2 regions of the Pseudoalteromonas sp. TP27 genome follow, and region 1 is predicted to be linked to the other one. Evidence: predicted binding sites of a transcription regulator. Region 1 holds the regulator's gene; the other holds the start of a gene.
The links. The regulator FliA, encoded in region 1, starts transcription of late flagellar genes. The targets are predictions, from matches to a motif close to CTAAAGNTNNNNNNNNNNNNGCCGATA.
Positions count from the first base shown of each region.

Region 2: PX700_RS01825 (VC2046/SO_2500 family protein) is a predicted target of FliA. The motif match lies at 3,672-3,698, and genes of this name have one in related genera.

Region 1 is NZ_JARDAK010000005.1:164,707-178,716, reverse strand. It holds gene PX700_RS08560 (DUF2802 domain-containing protein) at 1-199, opposite strand, end outside; gene PX700_RS08555 (chemotaxis protein CheW) at 217-714, opposite strand; gene PX700_RS08550 (chemotaxis protein CheW) at 736-1,533, opposite strand; gene PX700_RS08545 (ParA family protein) at 1,537-2,307, opposite strand; gene PX700_RS08540 (flagellar motor protein MotB) at 2,320-3,279, opposite strand; gene PX700_RS08535 (flagellar motor protein) at 3,281-4,045, opposite strand; gene PX700_RS08530 (protein-glutamate methylesterase/protein-glutamine glutaminase) at 4,038-5,204, opposite strand; gene PX700_RS08525 (chemotaxis protein CheA) at 5,263-7,443, opposite strand; gene PX700_RS08520 (protein phosphatase CheZ) at 7,459-8,226, opposite strand; gene cheY (chemotaxis response regulator CheY) at 8,245-8,628, opposite strand; gene PX700_RS08510 (RNA polymerase sigma factor FliA) at 8,669-9,379, opposite strand; gene PX700_RS08505 (MinD/ParA family ATP-binding protein) at 9,406-10,266, opposite strand; gene flhF (flagellar biosynthesis protein FlhF) at 10,259-11,740, opposite strand; gene flhA (flagellar biosynthesis protein FlhA) at 11,762-13,873, opposite strand; gene flhB (flagellar biosynthesis protein FlhB) at 13,947-14,010, opposite strand, start outside.
Region 2 is NZ_JARDAK010000001.1:410,062-415,145, reverse strand. It holds gene PX700_RS01845 (MHYT domain-containing protein) at 1-2,375, opposite strand, end outside; gene PX700_RS01840 (M48 family metallopeptidase) at 2,622-3,308, shown strand; tRNA gene PX700_RS01835 (tRNA-Tyr) at 3,402-3,486, opposite strand; tRNA gene PX700_RS01830 (tRNA-Tyr) at 3,536-3,620, opposite strand; gene PX700_RS01825 (VC2046/SO_2500 family protein) at 3,733-4,260, shown strand; gene PX700_RS01820 (DUF6172 family protein) at 4,440-4,742, shown strand; gene PX700_RS01815 (diguanylate cyclase) at 4,934-5,084, shown strand, end outside.

The sequences.
Region 1 (14,010 bases):
CTCGTTTACCAATACTTAAAAGTCCTGTTCTAAGTTCTGATATTTCACTTCGCAAAATATGTGTTTGCTCTGAGCTATCTTTCAGTTGCTGTAATGCAGCATTAATTTCATTCGCTTGTTTGTTTTTTAATGCAATTATTAGCGCAAGCGATATAAGTCCTACCGCTAACGCTGATATAGCTATACTAAGTAACAGCATAATTTATTTGGTAAAGCTTATATATCGCTTAACTCATCCCATTCGTCATCACTGAGTAATTTATTTAAATCAACCAAAATCAGTAATTCGTTATCGCGGTTACAAACGCCTTGAATAAACTTAGCACTTTCTTCAGTGCCAACATTTGGTGCACTATCGATTTCAGAGCTACGTAAATAAACAACTTCAGATACGCTGTCAGCTAAAATACCTATAACTTGCTCTTCAGCTTCAATAATTAAGATACGAGAATTGTCAGTTGCATCAGCAGGTAACAAACCAAAACGAGCACGAGTATCAATAACTGTTACTACGTTACCGCGTAAGTTAATAATACCAACAACATAAGAAGGAGCGCCTGGCACCGGGGCTATTTCAGTGTAGCGTAGTATTTCTTGAACTTGCATTACATTTACGCCGTAAGTTTCTTCTTCTAACTTAAACGTAACCCATTGTAAAATTTCATCATTATTATCTGCATTTTTATTTGCTGACAGTAATTTATCTTGACTCATGCTATTACCCCGTAATGGTCATTACTTCTGACGGCTATCTAAGCCTTTCTTTAATAATATATTTAAATTATCAACGTCTATTAAAGCACACATTTTTTCTTTTATAACACCAGCAAGCCATGGCCGCTTACTTTTATTTGTACGCCATTTTACATCTTCTTTACTCAATGTAATGTTATTTATCAACTTTTCAGCCAATAAACCCCACTGACTATCACCTAAGGTAATTAAATATTGGTAATCTAAAGACGCTTCTAATTTGTCATCATACTTTTCTGGCATTACCCAGCGTGCCGTGTCAACAACATTAAACTTTTCATCTCTATTGAGCATAACGCCTTTAAACCACTTTGGCTTACCAAATAAATGATTTACTTCACCTAATTGATGGATACCGCCGAGTGCCTTTAATGGTACTGCAAGGGTTAAACCTGCTACTTCAAAAAATAATGCCTGAAATTCGCCTTCAAAATAGTCAGGCTGACAATTGGTTACAATCTGTGGTTCAGGTGTTTCTATAGCATTATATATCGGTTTTATTACTTCATCATCTCCGGCTTTATTAACTTCTTCAGCCTCATGAATTGGTTCAACTATTGGCTCAATTTCAGCATTAAGCAAGTCTTTATCAAATATTTTTTCTGCCGCTTTAATCTGTTCTTTAGGTTTTAAATGAATGCACTCTTGCTGTGAATCGTCTGGAATTTTCTCAAGTAATTTTGCAACAGGCTCAAGGTCATCTACAGGCTCGTCTTCACACAACAAAGCCCCTAGGTATTGTTTCATTACTTTTTCATTAGCAAACAATTGCTTACTCATTCATTAACCTTGTTCAATTAAATATTCTAGCAGTGCTTTATATGCGTACACACCACGCGAGCGAGGACAATACTCTACAGGCACTTTTTGTGCAAAGCTTGCATCTCTAAATTTGGTATCTACCGGTATTACACCAGGCCAAACTTTATCACCATATGTATTTTGCAGCGTTTTATATGCTTCTAGCGATGCTTTAGTTCGTTTGTCGTACATAGTAGGAATTATAGTATATTGATAATTTTTCGCTTGAGAGGTTTGCATTAACTCCATAGTACGCATCATTCTATCAAGGCCTTTAAGTGCTAAAAATTCAGTTTGCACTGGCACTAAAATCCGCTCGCTTGCTGCAAGCGCATTCACCATCAACACTCCTAGAACCGGGGGGCAATCTAAAATTGCATAATCATAATGTTCGCTTATTTTTGCAAGCGCTTTTTTTAGTATTAACCCCATGCCTGTTTTATTACCCATACTTCTATCAAGCGTGGCTATCGCCATCGTTGCGGGTAAAATATCTAGATTTTCAAGTGTTGATGGGCATAAAGCTTGAAGTATTTCTTCACTTTGCATGCTTGTACCGCGTGCAAAAATATCGTACACACTGACTTCTAAATCTTCTGAGTCAATGCCAAAGTAATAAGTGAGTGATGCATGAGGATCTGTATCTATAAGCAGCACACGCTTACCTTGCAAGGCCAAAATACCAGCAAGGCTCACTGCGGTCGTTGTTTTACCAACTCCCCCCTTTTGATTAGCGACAGTCCAAATCTTCACATTACATCCTAATTACTGTTCATTGCGCGTTGTTATGCGAATACCACCATGGGGCAAACGAATTATTTTTATTGTATCGTCATCTGAAGGTAGTTCAATTTCAGGCTTAGCCACTAATGACTCATCAGATTGCTCATCACTTCCAACATCTTTTTTTGGCGGTAGCCCATACTTAGAAAGTGCAATAACAACTTTACGATTCTCTGCTCGCCCTTGCTCTGATTCGTTACTTGCAAAAGGTGAGTATTGGCCATAACCTTCTATCGCCATTCTGGCAGAATTAATACCTAATGCTTCAAGTTCTACTAAAATAGACGTAGCTCTAGCTACAGAGAGTTCCCAATTTGAGCGAAATATTTCATTACGAATACTTTCATCATCAGTATAGCCACGAACTCTTACATAGTTATCTACTGGATCAATAATATCTTTAACAATTTTGACGACTTGTTTTGCCCTAGAGTGTGCCACTGAGCTACCACTTGAAAATAGCATGCCTGAGCTTAGTTCTATAATCAGCCAATCTTGGTTTAGCTCTAAACTAGCTTCTCCATCGCGAATTTCATCAATAAGCGCTGACTGTAATTTAGTTAGTAAGCTGTCGAGAGGCTTTCCTAGATATTTTTGCTGTATGTTACTTGTATCACTTTGACCGTCGAGTAGTTCTGGGCCTTGTTCTTCTTTTAAAATACTTTCGCCGTAAAGAACTTCTTGTTCAGGTGTCACTCTATCGGTCAATATCCCATTACCATTGACGCCTTCACCTTGACCAGAGTGCTGGCGGGCTGATTTATCAAAAACATGTTCGAGGGAGTCTGAGAGTATTTGAAATTGCTCTTCTTTGTTAATCGCTATTGCATACAGCACTACAAAAAAGGCAAACATAATGGTCATGTAATCGGCATACGATACAAGCCAACGCTCTGTATGTTGGCTTTTAGGATCAGAATGACGAAGTCGTCGGCGTAACATCTTATTCGTTCACTAAATTAGGACGCTCTACGCGGTAGGCTTCAAGCTTTAATTCTATATTTACTGGGCTTTCGCCAACGCTTATTGCGATAATCCCTTCAGCAAACATTTCATGGTAAAGCATTTTTTGCTCTACACGCTGCTTTAACTTATTTGCCATAGGTAAAAACAATAAATTAGCTAAGCCAACACCATAAATGGTCGCAATAAATGCCGCTGCAACGCCTGCACCAAGCATTTGCGGGTCGGTAATAAACGACATTGCCTGTATTAAACCAAGCACGGCACCTAAAATTCCAATGGTAGGACTGTAGCCTCCCATTGCTTCATAAACACGCGCAGCTTCAAGTAAACGATCACGTTCTAGCAGTAAATCAATCTCAAGTGTGTCACGCAGTTTTTGCTCTGAGCAGCCATCTACAAGTAAGCTTAAACCTTTTGCAGCATACGCATCTGGGTGAGCCAGCGCTTCATTTTCAAGCGCTAAATAACCTTCTTGACGCGCTTTATGAGACCATCGTTTAACTTGCTCTATTGCGTCTTCAATATCGTATTGTGGCGCAACAAAAGCCCACGAACTCATATTTAGCATTTTTTTAAAGGTACTTGCTGATGTTTGCAACATCACAGCACCAAGCGTGCCGCCTAATACAATAATAAGCGCAGGACCATTAAATAAAGCAGAAACAACGCCACCTTCTAAAGAGTAACCTAGTCCTATTGCACCCAATGCCACAAATAGCCCGAATATTGAGAGCTTATCCACAACCCACCTCTCTCTTTATCCGTGCCGCAACATCACTCAATGCTAAACTTTCACTCGAAAGCCCCGCATTAGCAATGGCTTGAGGCATTCCATAAACAACACAGCTTTTCTCATCTTGTGCCCAAATAGTTGCACCCATTTGTTTTAACATTCTTGCACCATCGCGTCCATCAGCGCCCATACCTGTTAAAACAATAGCAAGCACATCGCCTTGATACGTTTTTGCTGCACTGGCAAAAGTTACATCTACACTCGGCTTATAGCTTATTCTCTCGCTATGATCTTCAAATACGCGCAGAGTTCTATTTGCTCCACGCCCTTCTACCATCATCTGCTGTCCACCTGGCGCTAAATAAGCAGTTCCAGGTTGTAAGCGGTCACCTTGTTGTGCTTCTTTAACTTTTATTTGGCACAAACCATTTAAGCGCGCTGCGAATGCAGGTGTAAATGCAGCTGGCATATGCTGAATAAGTAAAATCGGGTGAGGAAAATTAGCTGGTAATTGAGTCAGTATAGTTTGCAGCGCAACAGGCCCACCTGTAGAAGTACCAATAGCAACAAGCTGATATTGTTTACCACTTGCTCGCATTGAGCTGATATTTGAACCTGATGATGTTGTAGGGGCTGCTCTTTGAAAGCTTCTATCAGGCTGTTTTATGGAAGGCGTTAATGTGCTTGTTCTTTGCGAAAGTGAACTTGTTGTTAGTTTAGTTGGAATTACTGACTTAGGCGGTGTTGGAACTCTAAATGTTCGTGGTAAACGTCTTCGCCCTATATCTTTTACTTTATTTTGCAAAAGCTTTATAGCGTCTTCATTATTTCGAGCGATGTCTTCAAATTTTTTCGGTAAAAAATCCATTGCTCCAGCATCTAGTGCATCAAACGTTGCTGTTGCGCCATCACGTGTTAGTGATGAAAACATTAAGATAGGCGTTGGATTACTCGCCATTATCTCTTTAACTGCGCTAATACCATCAAGCACAGGCATTTCGACATCCATAGTAATCACATCTGGACGTAGCTGAGCTGCTTTTTCAACAGCTTCTCTGCCATTCACAGCAAAACCTATAACGTGTATGTCGCTATCTTGCTCAAGAATTTCGCTTACCCTACGGCGAAAAAAGCTAGAATCATCAACAACTAAAACTTTTACGGCCATTTAGTTCTCTTATTAAATTTATTCGTAGGTATATATTTTATATATACCTACTTTATTGTTAGCCAGCGTAATGTTTTAACATATTTGGAACATCTAAAATTAGTGCAATTCCACCGTCCGAAGTAATTGTAGCGCCTGCCATACCTGGCGTACCTTGTAATAACGCATCGAGAGGTTTAATAACTACTTCTTCTTGACCAATTAATGAGTCAACAACAAAACCAACTTGCTGTGTACCAATTTGAACAATAACTACGTGGCCTTTTGACTTTCGCTGCGAACGATCTGAGCCTTTTACTAACCAGTGCTCAAGGTAAAATAACGGTATTGCCTTTTTGCGCACAATAATTGTTAATTGCCCATCAACCACATTTGTCTTAGTTAAATCTAAGTTGAATATTTCACTAACCCCTGCAAGTGGTAACGCAAATGTTTGTGCGCCAACAATCACCATTAAGGTAGGTAATATAGCCAAGGTAAGTGGTACTTTTATTTCTAAAATAGTACCTACGCCTAACTCAGATTGAATACTTACTGAACCGTTCAGTTGGGTGATTTTAGTTTTCACCACGTCCATTCCTACACCACGACCTGAAATATCAGATATCTCTTCTTTTGTAGAAAAGCCGGGTGCAAAAATCAAGTTATACGCTTCGCTGTCAGAAAGTCGACTTGCTTGGTCGTGATCGAGCACGCCTTTACTAATTGCTATTTTTTTCAGCTTTTCAGCATCCATACCAGCGCCATCATCTTTAATGGTTAGCAAAATATGATCGCCTTCTTGGGACGCTGATAGAGTAACATTACCTGTTCTAGGCTTACCTGCGGCCTCACGAACAGCGGGCATTTCAATACCATGGTCAACAGAATTTCGAACTAAATGCACAAGTGGATCAGCAAGTGCTTCCACCAAATTTTTATCTAAATCAGTTTCTTCACCTACAAGCTTTAAGTCAATATCTTTGTTTAAGCTGCGCGCTAAATCACGTACCACGCGAGGGAAACGACCAAATACCTTCTTAATTGGTTGCATTCGCGTTTGCATAACTGCGCCTTGAATATCCGCAGTCACTACATCTAAGTTAGAGATTGCTTTACCCATCGCTTCACTGTCTGAGTTAGTCGCTAAACTAACCAAGCGGTTTCGCACAAGGACTAACTCACCAACCATATTCATAATTTGGTCAAGTCGTTTTGTATCTACACGAACGGTAGTTTCTGCTGCTGGCGGCGCTGATTTTTTTGCCGCTGCGGGTGCTGCTTTCACAACAGGCTTTTCTACCGGTTTAGAAACAGGTGCTTTCGCAGACTCTGGTTTTTTTACAGGCTCACTAGCTTTAGCAACTGGTGTTGCAGGAATATTGGGCTGATTCACAGCTGGCGTGCTTTCTATTGATTTAGGTGCAGTGCCTTTACCATGAAGTTCATCAAGGAGTGCTTCAAACTCGTCATCACTAATTTCATCATCTGATGAATTAACCGGGCTTGAGTCTGGTTTTGCTGGTTCTATAGGTGCTTTACTAGCAACATCACCAAAACTGCCGACTCCATGTAACTCATCTAATAAGCTGTCAAATTCATCATCCGTAATGTCACCATTAAAGTCATTACTGCTTGCTACTGGCTTCTCAATTACAGGACCTTGTCCTTTACCGTGTAGTTCATCCAGTAAGTTTTCAAATTCGTCTTCAGTTATTTCATCAATTTCAGCATCGCTAACCGAAGGCGTTCCGCTAAATAGTTCATCAAATGCAAACGGATCTTCGTCATCAACTATGGGCGTATCAACTACTTCGTTTTGAGGTTGTTCAACTTCATTGTTCGAAGATACACCGTTAAGCTCATCTTCTGTTGGAGGTAGACCTAAAATGTGAAGGGTATGAAGTAATTCAGGATCTGCAGGTTCTGGCTTATCCCTATTTTGGATAGTCGCGAACATTTCATTAATGGTGTCGAGCGCTTGTAAAATAACATCCATTAACTCTGAATTGACCGTCCGCACGCCTTGACGTAATAAATCAAATACGTTTTCAGCACCATGACAAGCATCAACAAGTTCTGTCATAGCTAAAAAGCCTGCCCCACCTTTTACAGTGTGAAAGCCTCTAAATATAGCGTTTAGTAACTCTGTATCTTCTGGATTATTTTCCAGTTCAACCAACTGTTCAGATAAAAGCTCTAGGATTTCTCCTGCCTCTACGAGAAAGTCTTGTAAAATATCTTCATCGACTTCAAACATGCAGTAACTCTCCTCTTAGAAGCCCAAACTTGATAAAAGATCATCGACTTCATCTTGATCAGATACAACATCATTACGCGACTCTTTATCAATAATAGGGCCTTCTGGACCTGCTAAAGTTTGTGTAACAACTGGTTCTTCTATTTTTTGTTGCTCTGTTATCTCTACTGGGCTGTCATCTTGAGCAGCAAATGCTGTTAAAAGATGAAGTAAGCTTTCTTCTACTTCTCTAACAAGATCAATAACCCGACGGATAACTTGCCCCGTTAAATCTTGATAGTCTTGAGCCATTAATACATTAGTCATTAAGCTCTGAAGCTCATCCGTTTTATGATGAGAGTTATTCATAAATTTATCAATACTATGGCACAACGATTTAAACTCACCCAACTGAATTTCGCGGCTCATTAAACGATCCCATGTCGGTTTGATATGGGATATTTCATCTGCTAATTGTTGGGCTATAGGAAGGCTCGCTTCCACTGCATCCATTGTTTTATTAGCGGCATTTTCTGTCATTTCTATAACATAATTAAGTCGCTTTTTAGCATCTGGAATGGCATCTGTAGTTAAATTAGCCAAACGAGTATCAAGCTCAAATCCTTTTAGTGAGTCATGCAATTGACGAGTCAATTTCCCAACTTCAGCAAATAATTCGGAGTGCTCTTTGGAAGCGCTCTCTAAAATTAACTGATTGGCTTTATCTTGTTCATTATTCTCTAAAAAAACAACGAGTTGACGAGCTTGTTCTAACGTTATTTGAGGCGCAGCAGGTGCTGGCATAAGCCTCTCCCTTATCATTTAGCCTAAACGTTCAAATACTTTTTCTAATTTAGTTTTTAATGTTCCAGCCGTAAATGGCTTAACAATATAACCATTAACACCAGCTTGCGCTGCTGCTATTATTTGTTCTTTTTTAGCTTCTGCTGTTACCATCAATACGGGAATGTGTTTTAACTTATCATCCGCACGAATTGCTCTTAGAAGATCAATGCCTTGCATTCCTGGCATATTCCAATCAGTAACCACAAAATCGAATACCTGATTTTGTAGCATAGGCAAAGCTGTAGAACCATCATCAGCTTCTTGAACGTTAGTGAAACCTAAATCACGTAACAAATTTTTTATAATTCTTCTCATTGTTGAAAAATCATCAACTACAAGAATTTTCATGTTTTTATCCAAAACATCCTCCAGTGAGGTCTTAACCTGTGTTTACTTACTACTAATTTATCCAGTCATTGATTTTAGCCTTGAGCTTAATCATCGCCTGACCATGTATCTGACTTACACGCGATTCACTTACATCGAGTATATGTCCTATTTCTTTTAAATTCATTTCATCGTTGTAGTACAAAGAGAGCACCATTGCATCACGCTCCGGTAGTGACTTAATTGCACTTAGTAAAGATGCATTAAACCGATCTTTTTTTACATTATTAAAAGGTCTATCTAGTGCAAAATCCTGGTCAATGGGAGTAATAACATCCTCATCTATCCCAAGGTCTTCAATACCTAATACTTTACTAGAATTTACATCACTTAAAATATGATGGTATTCATTAAGCGAAATTTCAAGTTTTTCAGCAACTTCTGTATTCGTTGGTTCACGATTGAGACTACTTTCAAGCTCAGTAATTGCCTCTGCAACTTGCCGGCTTTTGCGATGTACTGAACGAGGAGCCCAATCACCACGGCGCATTTCATCAAGCATAGCTCCGCGAATACGAATACCAGCAAAAGTTTCAAAGCTTGCGCCTTTTGTTGCATCAAAGTTTTTTGAAGCTTCTATTAAACCTATCATTCCTGATTGAATTAAATCATCAAGTTGAACGCTAGGGGGTAATCGAGCAATTAGATGACACGCCACCTTTTTGACAAGTGATGCATGCTTCTCAACAATCACATTTAAATTTTGTGTTGATTGATATCCCATAGCTCTATTCACCAATGTTGTCATAATTAGCCGTTTACTAGCTTCTCAATGAAAAACTCTAAATGACCAGATGGTTGGTTTGGTATTGGCCATTTAACTGCTTTGGTTGCCAACGCTTTAAAAGCAAGAGCGGCTGGCGAATTTGGAAAAAGTTCTACAATCACTTTTTGACGACGCGTTGCTTTGCGCATATTTTCGTCATAAGGAACCGTTGCTACTAGTTCCATCGACACATCTAAAAAGCGATCGGTTACTTTAGATAGCTTTGCAAACAATTCAGTGCCTTCACGCATACTACGGACCATATTGGCAACAATTTTGAACTTATAAACACCATGTTCACGGCTTAATACTTTAATAAGTGCATAAGCATCTGTGATTGATGTTGGTTCATCGCACACTACAACCATTACATCTTGTGCTGCGCGCGAAAAGCTCAGCACCATGTCTGAAATACCAGCGGCTGTATCTACTATCAAAATATCAAATTCGGTATTCAATTCGCTAAATGCACGAATTAGCCCTGCATGCTCAGGTGGCGATAGTTCAACCATACTTTGCGAACCTGAGGTAGCAGGTACAATTTTAATACCTGCTGGGCCTTCAACTAAAATTTCGTCAAGCTCGCATTCACCAGACAAAACGTGTGATAAATTGCGCTCAACACGCAAACCAAGCATAACATCACAGTTTGCTAAACCTAAGTCGGCATCCAGTACTAACACTCTATTACCTTGCTGCCCTAATGCTATAGCAGTATTTAGAGAAACATTTGTTTTCCCTACTCCGCCTTTACCACCGGTAACAGCAATAACTTTTACGCCATTGTTATTGTTCTGACTCATTTTTCGCAGGCCGCTTGCTTGATCTAATACTGTGTTAATCATACATCCCTACTGAACTTGACGCCACTGATTGATGCCTTGAATCTTGTGCTTTTATTCTTTTTAAATACAATTGTTCAGCCTTTTTCACTAGTTTCTCAGCATTTGCAACACGAATATCTTCTGGTACTCGTTGACCATTAGTAAGATACCCTATTGGAAGACGATTTTGAATCGCAATACTAATAATTTCACCTAAACTTAATGACTCATCTAACTTAGTGAAAATACAGCCACTTAACTGTACTTTTTTAAAGTGGCGTACAGTTTCTTGTAGTACATTAATTTGTGCTGTGGCACTAAGTACTAGGTAGTTGCGAATATCTACACGTTGGTTACGCATTAACGTGTTTAACTGCTCGGTTAAGCGCAAATCTCGTTGACTCATACCTGCGGTATCAATTAATACTAGTCGTTTATTACGCAGATGATATAAAACTTCAGCTAGTTCATTAGCATCTTTAACTTGTTTTACACCACAACCAATAATACGGCCGTAAGTTGCAAGCTGCTCATAAGCACCAATCCTGTACGTATCCGTGGTTATTAGAGCCACTTTATCAGCACCATACTTTTGTGCACCTAACGCTGCAAGCTTAGCAACTGTCGTGGTTTTGCCCACACCTGTTGGACCCACTAACGCATATACACCACCTTGGCGAAGTATTTCGTTATTGGTTGTTTGCATTTGATCTTCAACCATTGTTAGCAATGCTTTCCAACCTTGTTGACGAGATACGTCATCAGGTACGAAACATGCCATTTGTTGCGCGACTTCTTTATCAATACCCATGCCGACCAAACGGTCAACCATACAAGCACGAGTTGGGTCGCGACGTGCCATGTCTTGCTGCATTAAACCCGATACTTGATGTTCTAATAATTGACGAATTGCGTTCATTTCTTCACGCATATTTGTCATTTCTTCGCTTTCATTATTTTTATTTTGTGGGCGAGCAGTTACCGGGCTATCTAAATCATCAAAGTCACGGTCTAAATCATCAAAGCCTAAGCTATCTGCTTGAGTTTGTGGACGTGCCTGAGCTTCATCATCACGTGCAAACATATTTTTAGTACGCGGCTGCGCAGCAGGTTCTTGATAGTTATCAGTAGTATCAATACCCGATTGTGAAAACATAGATGCTAGTTCAGGAGAACGTGGACGCGGTGATTGACGCTCTAATAATGCTTGTAAGCTGTCAGCCACTTTTGCTTGAGGCTCAGGTTTGGCACGCTGAGGCTCTGGCTTTATAAAATTATGCATACTTTGCTGTGACGCTTGAGCACGAGGCTCAGCAGTACGTTGTGGTTGCGCTGCTACTTTAGGGGCTGCTTTGTCATAATCAACTGCCGCTACAATTTCTACACCGTTAGCCAGCTTCTTATTTGACATAATAACCGCATCAACACCTAACTCATCTTTAACTTCTTTAAGTGCTGTGCGCATATCTTTAGCAAAAAAACGTTTAATCTTCATGGTTTAACCCCTGTTAAAATCTTATTGTTGGCCTACAGAGCTAACAATCTTGATCTGTCTTTCATCTGGTACCTCTTGATAAGACATCACTCTCAATCCTGGAATGGTGTACTTAACAAAACGAGATAATACAGTGCGTAACATTCCTGACGTTAGTAATATAGAAGGTTCACCGGCCATTTCTTGATTTTGATGCGCTTGTGTCAATGACACTTGAAGCCGCTCTGCAAGTCCTGGCTCAATACCGGCACCTTCATCACCTGCATTTTGTAATGACTGATGCAACATCTGTTCCAACTCAGGCGCCAAGGTTATGACAGGGATTTCTGATGACATACCCACTGCATCTTGAACAATTAATCTACGCAGGGAAATACGCACCGCAGCCGTTAATACATCAGGGTCTTGGCTACGCGGACCATATTCAACAAGGGTTTGAACAATTGAGCGCATGTCGCGAATAGCCACCCCTTCATTCAATAAATTTTGCAGTACTTTTACAATTACAGTTAATGGCAATACATCGGGTACTAGTCCTTCCACTAAACGAGGATGGCTTTTAGCAAGCATATCAAGCAAGTTTTGAACTTCTTCATGGCCAAGTAATAACGCTGCACTGTTGGTTAATAACTGGCTAATATGGGTTGCAACTACCGTGGCAGAATCGACAACGGTATAACCGAGTGATTGCGCTTCATCTTTTTGATCTGGCTTAATCCATACTGCATCAAGACCAAAAGCAGGGTCTTTAGTGTCAACGCCTTTAATTGGACCAAATACTTGCCCTGGGTTAATAGCTAGCTCGTCGCCATGTTTAAGCTCGCTCTCACCCGTTGAAACACCCATTAGTGTTATTCTGTATGCATTAGGGTCAAGCTCTAAATTATCGCGAATATGTACAGGTGGCACCAAAAAGCCAAGTTCTTGAGAAAGCTTTTTACGTACACCTTTAATACGATTAAGTAACTCACCACCCTGTGATTGGTCAACTAAAGGAATTAATCTGTAACCTACCTCTAATCCAATTACATCAACCTGTTGAACGTCATCCCAACCAAGTTCTTTTTGTTCTTGTTTATTTGCAACACCCGTTGCAGCGCTTCCACCATTAGCTGCTTCCTCAGCCTCTGCAGCGGCGGCTTTTAATTTACTTTGCTGTGTGTAGTAAGCTAAATAGCCTAGTAACGCACCTAAACTTAAAAAAGCAAAATGCGGCATGCCAGGCACTAACCCCATGATGATCAAAATACCTGAAGCAATAAAGAGCGATTTTTCGTTACCAAGTTGTTTCTTGAATTGATCCCCCATATTGAGCGATTCATTTTGGCGTGTTACAACAATCGCTGTACCAATTGAAAGCAATAAAGAAGGGAGCTGAGCAACTAAGCCATCACCAATGGTAAGTAATGTATATACTTCCATAGCATCACCAAAGCTCAAATTATGCTGAATCATACCTACAAACAAACCACCAACAATATTGATGATCAATATAACAATACCTGCAATGGCATCGCCTTTAACAAATTTACTCGCACCATCCATTGAGCCATAAAAGTCGGCTTCTCGGGTTACTTCCTCGCGGCGGTCACGCGCTTGCTCAGCACTTATAAAACCAGCATTTAAATCGGCGTCAATTGCCATTTGTTTACCCGGCATTGCATCAAGGGTGAAACGTGCAGATACCTCAGATATACGCCCAGCACCTTTAGTAATTACTACAAAGTTAATAATGATCAGAATTAAAAATACAACCAAACCAACAGCGTAGTTACCACCAATAACAACTGAGCCAAACGCTTCAATTACTTTACCAGCAGAATCACCACCATTATGACCTTCAAGTAATACAACTCGAGTACTGGCAACATTGAGCGCTAAGCGCATAATCGTAGCGATTAGTAATACAGAGGGGAATATACCAAACTCAACCGGCTTCATCGTGTAAACAGTCACGAGTAAAACCACTAATGCGAGGGCAATATTAAACGAGAAAAGAATATCGAGTAAAAATGGCGGTAACGGTAAAATCACCATTCCTAAGGCAGCAAGCACCAGCAAAGGAGTACCTACCCCTTTGGCATAGTCTTTTTTATCTCTGTTAAGTTGTTGTAATACTGCTTTAAAACTCATAATTCTACAATTTCAAAAAATTGACACTGTATTGAATTAGCAATAACTATTCCAAGTTACTATGTTAACGGTTTTAATATTTATAGGCATCTGGGATGGGTAGCTTGTTATTAAGCTTCGTTGGCCGTTTTCCGCGC
Region 2 (5,084 bases), on a different contig from region 1:
TTTTGCTCTATATCATCAACTACTAGCACCCTAAGTGCAGGCAGTTGTGTGTGTAGACCATCAAAATGATCTATTTTAGTTTCGTCGCCTAAACTAAGCGGCAATGAAAAGTAAAAGCAGGTGCCTTTACCTAGTTCACTTACTAAGTTTATTGTTCCGCCCATAAGCTCTACAAGTTGTTTACTTATGGTTGTACCAAGACCTGTTCCACCAAAGCGGCGCGTAGTAGTGCCATCGGCTTGCTCAAAAGGTTGGAACACTGCTTGAATACGATCTTTTGCAATGCCAATACCTGTATCTTGTACTTCAAAAAACAGATGCTGATTTTGTGTCACGCCAACGGTTACGGTAACAGAGCCTTTTTCGGTAAACTTAATAGCGTTACCAATTAAATTAGTAAGTATTTGCCTGAGTCGATCTGGGTCACCGTAATAAGTAGCACTTACTGATTCTTTAATATGAAGTTTAAGTTCTAAATCTTTCTTTTTAGCTTCTAGCCAAAAAGTAGAAATAATACTGTCTATTACTGGCTTTAAACAAAAGTGTATTGGCTCAATAGTGAGCTTACCGCGCTCTAGCTTAGCAGAATCGAGAATTTCATTTAATAATCTAAGTAATGAACGCGCTGCATTATTTACGGTCACTAAATGTTTTTGTTGTTCTTGATCGAGTGGGGTGTCCATTAACAGGTCGCTAAAACCTATTATAGAGTTCATAGGTGTGCGTATTTCATGGCTCATATTAGCCATAAAAGATTGCTTTGCATGAGCGGCTTCTTCAGCTTTAAATTTAGCTTGCTCTAGTTTTTCTTCATATTCTTTGCGTTCTGTAATATCAACTAAAACACCATCAATCCACTTTGCTTGGCCTTGGGGGTCAAAGTCGATACTGCCTTTATCTAAAAGCCATAAGATTTTGCCGTTTCTGTGGCGAATCCTGTATTCGATTGAATACTGACGTTTTTCATCTACTGCTTTTGTTACGGCATCTACAATAGGCTGCTGATCGGACTTTAAAACCAGGTCGTTAAATTCAATGCAATGTTCAGTAAATTCATTTGGATTATAACCCGTTAAATCGTTGATACTCGGACTAATAAAAAGCATGGTCCAGTTATCATCAAACTTACATCTAAAAGCCACACCTGGCATGTTATTCATTAAAGAGCGGTATTTTTGTTCTTTTTCTTCAAGGCTTTTTTGTAAAGCTCGCTGCTCTGATAAGTCTGTAATGAAGCCAACGTATAGAGGATTTTGCCCAGGCTGATTAACTTCTCCAATCCCCAAGCGAATCGGGAATAAGTGGCCATTTTTATGCTTTGCAAAAATTTCACGGTTAACACCGATTACTTTGCCTAAATCAATATTTTTAGCTTTAGAAAGGTAACTATCGTGATGCATCGCGATAGCATCATCCATTAGCATTTTAATATTATGATTTTGTACTTCATTTTCATGCCAGCCAAAAATTTTACTGGCTGATTCGTTAAAACTTAAAATAATGCCTGTATGATCAATCGTTACAATTCCATCAATGGCAGTGCCTAAAATTGCGTTTAAGCGAGACTCGTCTGCTGACTTTTCTTCGAGCAACATACGGTATCGAACCATGCCATTTATAACAGCAACAATACTCGTGATTGCAATTGTTGCTGTTGCTACAGCAATAGCAACAAAAGTAAGGCCCGCATTAGCGTTTACATCATCGTAAATGAGGGGGGACGTTGCAACAAATCGCGTAGCAGCCATTCCCATGTAATGCATGCCGGCAACAGCTAACCCAAGAATTGTTGCGCTGATTAAATTATTTTGCAGCGGTGTTAGGCCTGGTAAAACACGTTCAAGATTAAAGCGACTGTACAAAGCAATAAAAGAAAGAACAACGGCAACTATAATTGATAAACCAAATGTGAGAGGGTCGTACCGAAGAAGTGGGGCAAGCTCCATTGCAGCCATGCCACTGTAATGCATAGTGCCAATACCAGCGCCAAACAGTACGGAACAAATAGATAATATTTTTAAGTTACCAGTACTGTTCACCAGCATCGATATTGCATACTGACAAGCAAAAAATGCAGGTAAAAAAGACAGCAGTGTAATGGTTGGATCGTAACTAATGTTGGTACACAATGAAAACGCGAGCATACCGATAAAATGCATACTCCAAATACCGGCTGAAAAAACAGTCGCTGCGGTCATATTTGCTATACGTTGATAACCAGGGAACTCAGTTTCTTTTGCTAAATCAATAAGACGGGTCGTAAAAAAAGCTGCAAAAATAGCAATCAAGATAGACATTGAAACTAAAACAGGATCATAAACGCCATTAATAATTAAGCTTGGATCTTGGTCAGTAATGAAAAAAGCTGATAACATAATGGCTCAAAATATAGTCTTTATTGCATAAGTTTAATCTAATTTACTAATAAATAAACTTTTAATTAAGTTAACCGTCTAAAATAATGTCTTTATAACTTTATACTACTTTTTAATCAGCAATTATTGTTTTTCTAAATCTGTTTTTTTGTTTTAATATCACAGATTTTATAATGTTAAGTTTTAATACGCCTGTTTTTAGCCTACGCAGGGTTGAGTTATAATAAAAATTTTATGAGAAATTGAGTGTTTGAATATAAGTTAAAGAAAAGTGTTAGGCGCAAAACAGTTGCTATAAAAGTACACAATCAAAAGGTAACTGTGTATGCACCACATTTTGTCGCAAAAAAGCAAATTGACACTTGGCTGTTTGACAAACAAGAGTGGGTTGCAGAGCAATTAAAAAAGCAATTTTTAATTGAGGACACTAAGCAATATCCTTTTGAGTCTAAAAAAATCAGTGTTTTTTCAGAAACTATTTATTTGAAACTGGACTCAGGCCAAGATTCCAAAGTAACCCAGTATGATGACTACTTGCTCATTACACTATCCCCTCGAGTTAAAAACACTTCTCAAAAGTATCAACAGCTATTAGAGACTTATCTAAAAGAGCAGCTTATTGCTTATATAGAAATGCGTTTAGCGTATTTTTGCACTCAGATGAATGAAGAGCTACCGGACGATCTAAAAATAGGGGTTTATAAGCGAAAGTGGGGGAGTTGTAATAGTAAGCGAGAACTCACTTTTAATTTGCATCTTATCGGTGCTCCTTATCATGCTATAGATTATGTGATTGTTCATGAACTTGCTCATTTAAAGTATTTGAACCATAGCAAAGCTTTTTGGCAACGAGTAGAGGCATTTTTCCCCGATTACAAAGCATCCTCTAATTGGTTAAAACAAAATGGTATGAGTTTGCAGTGGGTGTTTTGATACTGCGGAATATAGGAATATAGGAATATAGGAATATAGGAATATAGGAATATAGGAATATAGGAATATAGGAATATAGGAATAGTAGAGAAGTGGTGGAGGGAGCTGGATTCGAACCAGCGAAGGCTGAGCCGTCAGATTTACAGTCTGATCCCTTTGGCCGCTCGGGAACCCCTCCACACTAATTTTATTGCATTTGGCCCCACTTAACTTAGCGGTAAGAAAAGTGGTGGAGGGAGCTGGATTCGAACCAGCGAAGGCTGAGCCGTCAGATTTACAGTCTGATCCCTTTGGCCGCTCGGGAACCCCTCCAATGCAACGGCGCTGATAATAGCAAATTGCGTATTTAAGTAAAGAAAAAAGCTAAAGAAAATTGAAATAAAGCCGATAAATATCTATCAGTTACCACAATCGGCTAAAGACTATGCAAATAGATGATTTGTTAATCACAGAGAGTCAGTTAAACAGTCGACTCAATAATAGTGTGCATGAAAATCGTCGTGGCGAATTTTCACTATTATTAGCAATGTTGTCACATGACGCACTCGACTTTAGTCAATTTCATTTACCAAAAACTGAAATAGATAATTTAGTTATAGAAGAAGAGGTATTAAGAAAGCAATTTGGCGCAGGCCCAAAACAACTTTTAGCCTCTGATGAATATAATATGTTGGTTGGACAATTCAATGCTGCATTAATATCTCAAGAAGGAGAGCGTAGCGGCATGACGAGCATTAAGCTAATACAATGCTTAAACCCTGAACCGCTTGCGATTAGAAATGATGCTAAGCATATTCCACTTAATATAATAGATAACTGTGAACTTGCTGTTCGAAGAAGGATTAAAAGCGAACAAACGCAATTAGCTAATCCACCAATAGATGCAGCAGCTTTTTATGACAGCCTTAATAATGATGCAATACATCAACCACTTCAGCTTATTGCGGTGTGATATATGATTGTAATAATCATCAGTTAATATATGCTTTATAACGGGTCTGCTTTATATATTTGCTAATAATTGATTTAATGAAAAAAAAGCATCCAAAAATTAAATGCAGTTGCTATAATGGCGTCAAATGGTATGACATGAAATGCCATTATCATTAAACCAAGGTAATTAGGAACGTAATGAAGAAAACATTCACGCTAAATCACGAGAAAATCAAATACCCTCGTATGGTTGATGCTGCAAAGCACGAAGTGAAAAAATATTTGAAAAGAGAGCGTAATAAAACGCTACCTGAAGATGCTGACTATTGGGCATTTGACTGTAAGTTTGGTAATACAGCTGAAGATGCGCAAGTTGTGCACGTTGCTGAATTAAGTAACCAAATTGGCGAAATTGAAAAGCAAGGTTTGACCTCTTTCTATGTAGAGATTTTAGCTCGACCTGCTCAGCGTCAACAGTTAGATTTAGATGATGACGAATAATACTTAATTTAATTAAGTATTAGAAGTTATAAAAATGAGCCCAAGTGGCTCATTTTTTGTTTTTATACTTTAAAAGTTTTCGATGGACTAATTCTTATTGGTAATTAAGTAGCAACTACTTTATTAACATTTGCACAACAAAACATAGTGCTATAGGGTGTATTTAATTAATAAAATAAAATAGTTGTATCATGCCGATAAATTACTCTGACCATCAATTAAAATTAAGTTTGAAGAACTCTAAAGTACTTGTAGTTGACGATCAGTTATTAAGCTTAATTGTATTAAGAAAAATATTATCTGAGCATTTTAATGTTGTAACCGCTGGAAGTGGTGAAGAGG